Regions from separate parts of the Klebsiella electrica genome, predicted to be linked through region 1. Evidence: predicted binding sites of a transcription regulator. Region 1 holds the regulator's gene; each other region holds the start of a gene.
The links. The regulator CRP, encoded in region 1, controls carbon source genes, mostly activating them, when cyclic AMP is high. The targets are predictions, from matches to a motif close to ATGTGANNNNNNTCACAT.

Region 1 (2,193 bases):
GCGACCTTTCTGCAAAATAGACACGACATCAATAGCGCTGCATCCGCCCGCCGCCATCAGCACCATCTCCATCGGGCTTGGCGCTTTATCTCCGGAGTTGCCGTCCATCAGAATCTGGTGACCTGACGCCGACTCTCCGATGAAGGTTAACCCTTCCACCCATTTCACACGAGCTTGCATAAAATTTAACTCCAAGGTTGCAATTTTCCTGACAGATTACGCGTACATAACAATTCTCGCAACGGAAGGCGACCTGCATCATGCTGAAGCGAGACACCAGGAGACATACGGCAAAAGCTATGCTAAAACAGTCGGGATGCTACAGTATTACATTGATGTACTGCATGTATGCAGAGGAGTTCACATTACAGGCTGAAGAAAAATCACCAGCCCGTTTCCCAGGCATAGGGAAACAATACGATTGCATGCCCGGATGCCGTGTAGTGTCGGCACCCGGAGATAGCTTATAACAGAGGATAACCGCGCATGGTGCTTGGCAAACCGCAAACAGACCCTACCCTCGAATGGTTCTTGTCTCATTGCCACATTCATAAGTACCCATCTAAAAGCACGCTGATCCACCAGGGTGAAAAAGCAGAAACGTTGTACTACATCGTCAAAGGCTCTGTGGCTGTGCTCATCAAGGATGAAGAAGGTAAAGAGATGATCCTCTCTTACCTCAACCAGGGCGATTTCATCGGTGAATTAGGCTTGTTTGAAGAAGGCCAGGAGCGTAGCGCCTGGGTACGTGCGAAAACCGCATGTGAAGTGGCCGAAATCTCCTACAAAAAATTCCGTCAGCTCATTCAGGTTAACCCGGATATCCTGATGCGCTTGTCATCGCAGATGGCTCGCCGTCTGCAGGTGACCTCAGAAAAAGTGGGTAACCTTGCCTTCCTCGACGTCACCGGGCGCATCGCTCAGACGCTGCTGAACCTGGCAAAACAGCCGGATGCGATGACCCACCCTGATGGTATGCAAATTAAAATTACCCGCCAGGAAATCGGTCAGATCGTGGGTTGTTCCCGTGAAACCGTTGGCCGTATCCTGAAGATGCTGGAAGATCAGAATCTGATCTCCGCCCACGGTAAAACTATCGTCGTATACGGTACCCGTTAAGTCGATAAAAACGGCGTGTTGCGTCCGCAATACGCCGTTTTTGTTTCCCCTATGTGGCGCAGGCTGATTTACCACCCGGAAGTCAACTATGCACTGCGGCAAACGCTGGTGTTGTGCTTGCCGGTTGCAACAGGCCTCCTCCTCGGGCACTTACAGCAAGGTCTGTTGTTCTCGCTGGTACCCGCCTGCTGTAACGTCGCCGGTCTGGATACCCCGCACAAACGCTTTTTTAAGCGTCTGATTATTGGCGGTTCGTTATTTGCCGGCTGTAGTCTGGTTGTCCAGCTTCTTCTTCAGCAGGACATCCCGCTGCCCTTGATTCTCAGTGGCCTGACGCTGCTGCTCGGCGTAACGGCGGAGATCAGCTCTCTGCACGCCAGGCTACTGCCCGCTTCGCTCATTGCCGCTATCTTCACCCTGAGCCTCGCTGGCAATATGCCCGTCTGGGAGCCGCTGCTGATCTACGCCCTCGGGACGCTGTGGTACGGCCTGTTTAGCTGGTTCTGGTTTTGGCTATGGCGCGAGCAGCCGCTGCGTGAATCGCTGAGCCTGCTCTATCGGGAGCTGGCTAACTACTGCGAAGCCAAATACAGCCTGCTGACCCAGCACATCGATCCGGGCACTTCGCTGCCGCCGTTGCTCACGCGCCAGCAGAAGGTAGTGGACCTGATCACCCAATGCTACCAGCAGATGCATATGCTGGCGGCAAACCAGCGCAACGACCAAAAGCGCCTGCTGCGGGTGTTTCAGATGGCGCTGGATTTACAGGAACATATCTCCGTCAGCCTGCACCAACCGGAAGAAGTACAAAAACTGGTGGAGCGCAGCCATGCCGAAGCGGTGATCCGCTGGAACGCGCAAACCGTTGCCGCCCGCCTGCGGGTAGTGGCCGATGACATTCTCTACCACCGCTATCCGCAACGCTTTCATATGGATAAGCAAATCGGCGCGCTGGAGAAAATTGCCTGGCAGCATCCCGACAACCCGGTAGGGCAGTTCTGCGCCTGGCACTTCAGCCGAATAGCCCGGGTGCTGCGCACCCAGCGCCCGCTGTATGCTCGCGACCTGATGGCG
Region 2 (2,193 bases), 740 kb from region 1:
TCGGCATTTTTACTGGTGGAGAAAAACTGATAGGTTTTTGTATCGTACAAGCCGTAGGATAAATCTTTATCGCTCGATATTAACGAACTGTAGGAGAGCGGATTAATCACCGCAATGTAGTGCCCGCGCTGCATATAGTTCATCGCAAAGCCGGGATAGAAAGGCGTGTCGCGATAGTAGTAGATAGCGATGTCCGGCTTTTTTGTATAATTCGCCGCAGGAATACGCCATGCGCTATCGGTGCGGACCGCAGTTGAGCAAAACAAACGCGTACCGTCGGCATAAATTAAATCATCGATATAAAGCAGGCTGCGAACAATAGACAACATATATTGCTGATGTCCGGGAGAGCATATTGTCCCTTTAAACTGCAAGGCTTTTTCGCGCGCGCAATCGGCCTCATCAACCACCATTTCCGTTTTCTGCAGCGCCAGCTGTGAAAATGCATGCAGCCGGTCGGAGGTTTCTGCTTTTGCTCTGATTTGCGCAAACCACAGCGCCAGCACAATGGGGAGCAGAACCACCAGCGTCATTCCCAGTATTCTCAACGCGTTACGCAGTGTGCGACGATTCATTTCCGTTTTTTATCCATGCGACATACCTTATCACGGTAAAAGATCACACTCGTTGTTATACAACAGAGACTATTTTCAGTAACCCGCCATTTGATGTAAAAACCCCATTATCAATAATGATGAATAATACTGATTGCGCAGGGAATCAAGAAACATTCTCCGCATTATAAGAAAGAGCCGTTCTCTGATTCGGTTTATCCGTACGATCTGTAAGAATAAGTAATCAAAGCCGCAGATAACGAGCACAAAAAAGAAATCACACGCCGGGAAGCCCCGGCTACCTGTTTGACGTCACGGCAAATGAACATTCCATTATTACCCACAATAAAGATATGGCATTAAAAACCGCTAAAAACGCACATTTTTGACTGGTGAATAAAACAGCAAATGTGATATAGTTCACACAACATAATGAAACAAGAACAATGTTTCATTATTCCCCTGATTGCCCGTAGATAGCCAGAGCGCCACGTCATCGTCAGTCTCACCAGGTTGTCAAAGGCACCCGATTTTCTTTGAGGATGAGGTTGATGGCTTCCATAACTACCAGTGTCATACTTTTGCGCTGGCCGCTGGTGAGCGCGGTTCTGATGTTTTTGGCCAGTTCGATGAACATTCAGCTACGTAAAAGTGAGTATGCCGGTTTAGCCGTTATTTGTAGCGGCCTCGGTCTGGTTGCGGCCTGCTGGTTCGCCACCGGCTTATTGGGGATCACGTTGCTGGATATCGCCAAAATCTGGGGCAATATCAAAGACGTCATGATCGAAGTCATGAGTCAGACGCCGACAGAATGGCCGATGGTCATGACCTGATACGCTAAAAGCTTCCCACGGGAGGCTTTTTTATTTACCGACAAATGCTACTCGCAATCCTTTGATATTTTAATAAATTTATCATTATAGATAATATATTTATTCCCAGGCTGGCGCAGCGCCGCCTGGTGAACCACCTCTCCAGGCCGTAGGTACCAGGCCTCGCCCTCTTCTTCCGTTGCATCACATCCCGGCTTGATCAGCAGTTTAAACCAGGTATTGCCGCTGTTGCTGACGCTTCCCGCCTGCCGATCGAAGGCCCATTTGAACTGCACCTGCCGCGGGCGTACCACCAGAATCGTGTCCATCACCACCACCGGATCAATACCGACAGACCCGCCGGCCGCAGTGCGGCCAATGCGGTTTCGGGTAGGAATTTCACGAAACGACACCCGGTAATAGCGCTCACGATTATCCTGCGGGCCATGATAATAGAATTTAAAATATTCCCCTTGCCCGGCCTGCAGGGTGAGCTGACGCGGGGCGAAGAGCAGCTCGCCATCAGCCGGACGAGAGCGGACCTCGTGACTCCCCGGTCGGTCTATTCCGACGACCGAAACCTGATAAAGCCGCGCGCTTGAGTTGTTATTCAGTACCCGTTTGGCGACAAAGCTCTCCTCTGCGCCCAGCGAAAAGGTTAAATTGCCGACGGAAATCGCCCTTCCCGCCGTTGGCAGACCCAGAAGCAGCAACCACGCGACGGCCCGGAGCAGGTTAATTAATATTGCGCCATGTCGCCTGAACATGAATCTCTCCTGAAGCGCTCACTTCACCAAACCAGCCATCGTCATCTACCGTTCTTAACG
Region 3 (2,193 bases), 1.0 Mb from region 1:
GCTGCCCGAGAGTGCGCGCTTTATTGGCATCCACCAGCGTGCGGGCCAGCTTTTTACTGACGCCGATAGGCAGAACGGATGAAGAGTCGGCCCCGCCGGCAATGCCGACGCGGATCGTTCCGGCCATCAGGCTCTCTGCGACGTTGGCGACGGCCTGAAAACTGGTGGCGCAGGCCCGACTTACGCTGTAGGCATCGGTATGTACGCTCATGCCGGTGCCAAGGACAATTTCGCGCGCAATATTCGGCGCTTCCGGCATCTGCACCACCTGGCCAAATACCAGCTGTTCAATCATTTCCGGGGGAATATCGCTACGAGCCAGCATTTCGCTGATCACCATTTTCCCCAAATCAACGGCGGGAACACCGTGAAATGCCGTGGCCTGACGGGCAAACGGCGTACGTAAACCGCTGACAATGGCAATGCGATCGCCTTGACGGGTGACAAGCGGTAATACCTGACTCATGACTTTCCCCTGTTAACCGATAAAACCAAGTGGTCTGACCTGATACCAGTTTTAACTAATTTTTTACATTAAGCCAATCGGCGAAGAGAAAAAGTGAGAGCCAAAACACAGGAGGGAGAAGATAACGCCCCTGGCGGGAGGGGCGTTGAGGAGAAATTAACGCAGACCGAGCTGGAAAATGAGCGTTTCGGCTTCGCAGCAGAAAACAAAATCGATATCCAGCTGTACACCGCCTGCAGCATCGCTAAAGGTCGGGGTAATTTTGCACGGTTCAGATTCCACGCCGCGTGCTCTCTCAGTCAATGCGGCGAGAGTTTGTTCCGCTTCGGCGCGATGGGCGAAAACCCGGCTGTAAGAGGCGGTGCAATCGGTGTTGTCCATAATGGTGCCAACATCCATACAGCAGCAAACCGGGGTTTCATCAGCACTACATTTACTCATCGTAGATTTCCTCTGTATATGCACTCAAGGTGCCAGACAAATAATGAGGTTATTTTACGCGCGGCGTCCCCCGGCCTCCAGTCGTTAATGGCGACAACGGTCCTGAGTGACCGAAATCACACTTAAAAATGATCCAAAACAAAAAATGCCTTGTTTAGATAAGGCGGACGAGGGCAATTTTGCCAACTGGATCGCTTTTTTCGTATCACAAATGAAAAAACTTATAAACAAACTTGCAACATCTTATCTGGTCAGACCTATACTCAGCGCACTGGTCTGATTTCTCTGTCGTAAAGCAGACCCTACACTTCGCGCTTCTGTTACGGCATGTAACATAGTTTATATAAAAATAACTCAATGAGGTTATGGGCATGAGCCAGAAAACCCGCTTTACCCAATCTGCCCTCGCAGTGGCTGTAGCACTTGTTTCAACACAGGCCTGGTCAGCAGGCTTCCAGTTAAATGAATTCTCTTCATCAGGTCTGGGCCGCGCCTATTCCGGTGAAGGTGCAATTGCTGACGATGCGGGCAATGCCAGCCGTAACCCAGCATTGATCATGATGTTCGATCGCCCGACGATGTCTGCGGGCGCAGTCTTCGTCGACCCTAACGTCAATGTTTCCGGTCGCTCTCCGACAGGCAAAAGCCTGAACGCCGATAACATTGCGCCAACCGCGTGGGTGCCTAACTTCCACTTTGTTTCGCCGATTAACGATCGGTTTGGTTGGGGGGCGTCTATCACCTCTAACTATGGTCTGGCGACCGAATACGCCGATGACTATGCCGCCGGTAGCATGGGCGGAAAAACAGACCTGACCACCGCCAACTTCAACCTGAGCGGCGCCTATCGTCTGGATAGCCACTGGAGCTTTGGCTTAGGGTTTGATGCGGTATATGCGAAAGCGAAGATTGAACGCTTTGCGGGCGATTTGGGGCAAATCGTGGCGGGCTCTGGCGCACTGCCGCCGCAGTTGGCCGGCCCGGTATCGAAAATTCCTGCCGATACGCAAATTGCTCACCTCAACGGTAACGCGTGGGGCTTTGGCTGGAACGCCGGTATTCTTTATGAACTGGATAAGAATAACCGCTATGGCTTCACCTATCGTTCCGAAGTGAAAATCGACTTTGACGGTAATTACAAAAGCAGCTTACCTTCCGCGTACAACCAGATCCTCGGTAACTTCGGGCTTCCGGCGGGCACCAACGGTCAAACGACCAATGGTTCTTTGACTCTGAACCTGCCTGAAATGTGGGAGCTGTCCGGTTATAACCGCGTGGCGCCAAAA

Region 2: the regulator CRP is predicted to act here: its motif matches at 963-980, upstream of Electrica_RS23555 (YjcB family protein).
Region 3: the regulator CRP is predicted to act here: its motif matches at 1,012-1,029, upstream of Electrica_RS06995 (YfcZ/YiiS family protein).

Annotation. Positions count from the first base shown of each region.
Region 1 is NZ_CP041247.1:400,328-402,520, reverse strand. It holds gene Electrica_RS01805 (OsmC family protein) at 1-180, opposite strand, end outside; gene crp (cAMP-activated global transcriptional regulator CRP) at 487-1,119, shown strand; gene Electrica_RS01795 (YccS/YhfK family putative transporter) at 1,171-2,193, shown strand, end outside.
Region 2 is NZ_CP041247.1:4,922,172-4,924,364, forward strand. It holds gene Electrica_RS23550 (EAL domain-containing protein) at 1-575, opposite strand, end outside; gene Electrica_RS23555 (YjcB family protein) at 1,106-1,387, shown strand; gene Electrica_RS23560 (fimbria/pilus periplasmic chaperone) at 1,435-2,133, opposite strand; gene ecpD (fimbrial adhesin EcpD) at 2,102-2,193, opposite strand, start outside.
Region 3 is NZ_CP041247.1:1,447,927-1,450,119, reverse strand. It holds gene fadI (acetyl-CoA C-acyltransferase FadI) at 1-466, opposite strand, end outside; gene Electrica_RS06995 (YfcZ/YiiS family protein) at 623-907, opposite strand; gene fadL (long-chain fatty acid transporter FadL) at 1,279-2,193, shown strand, end outside.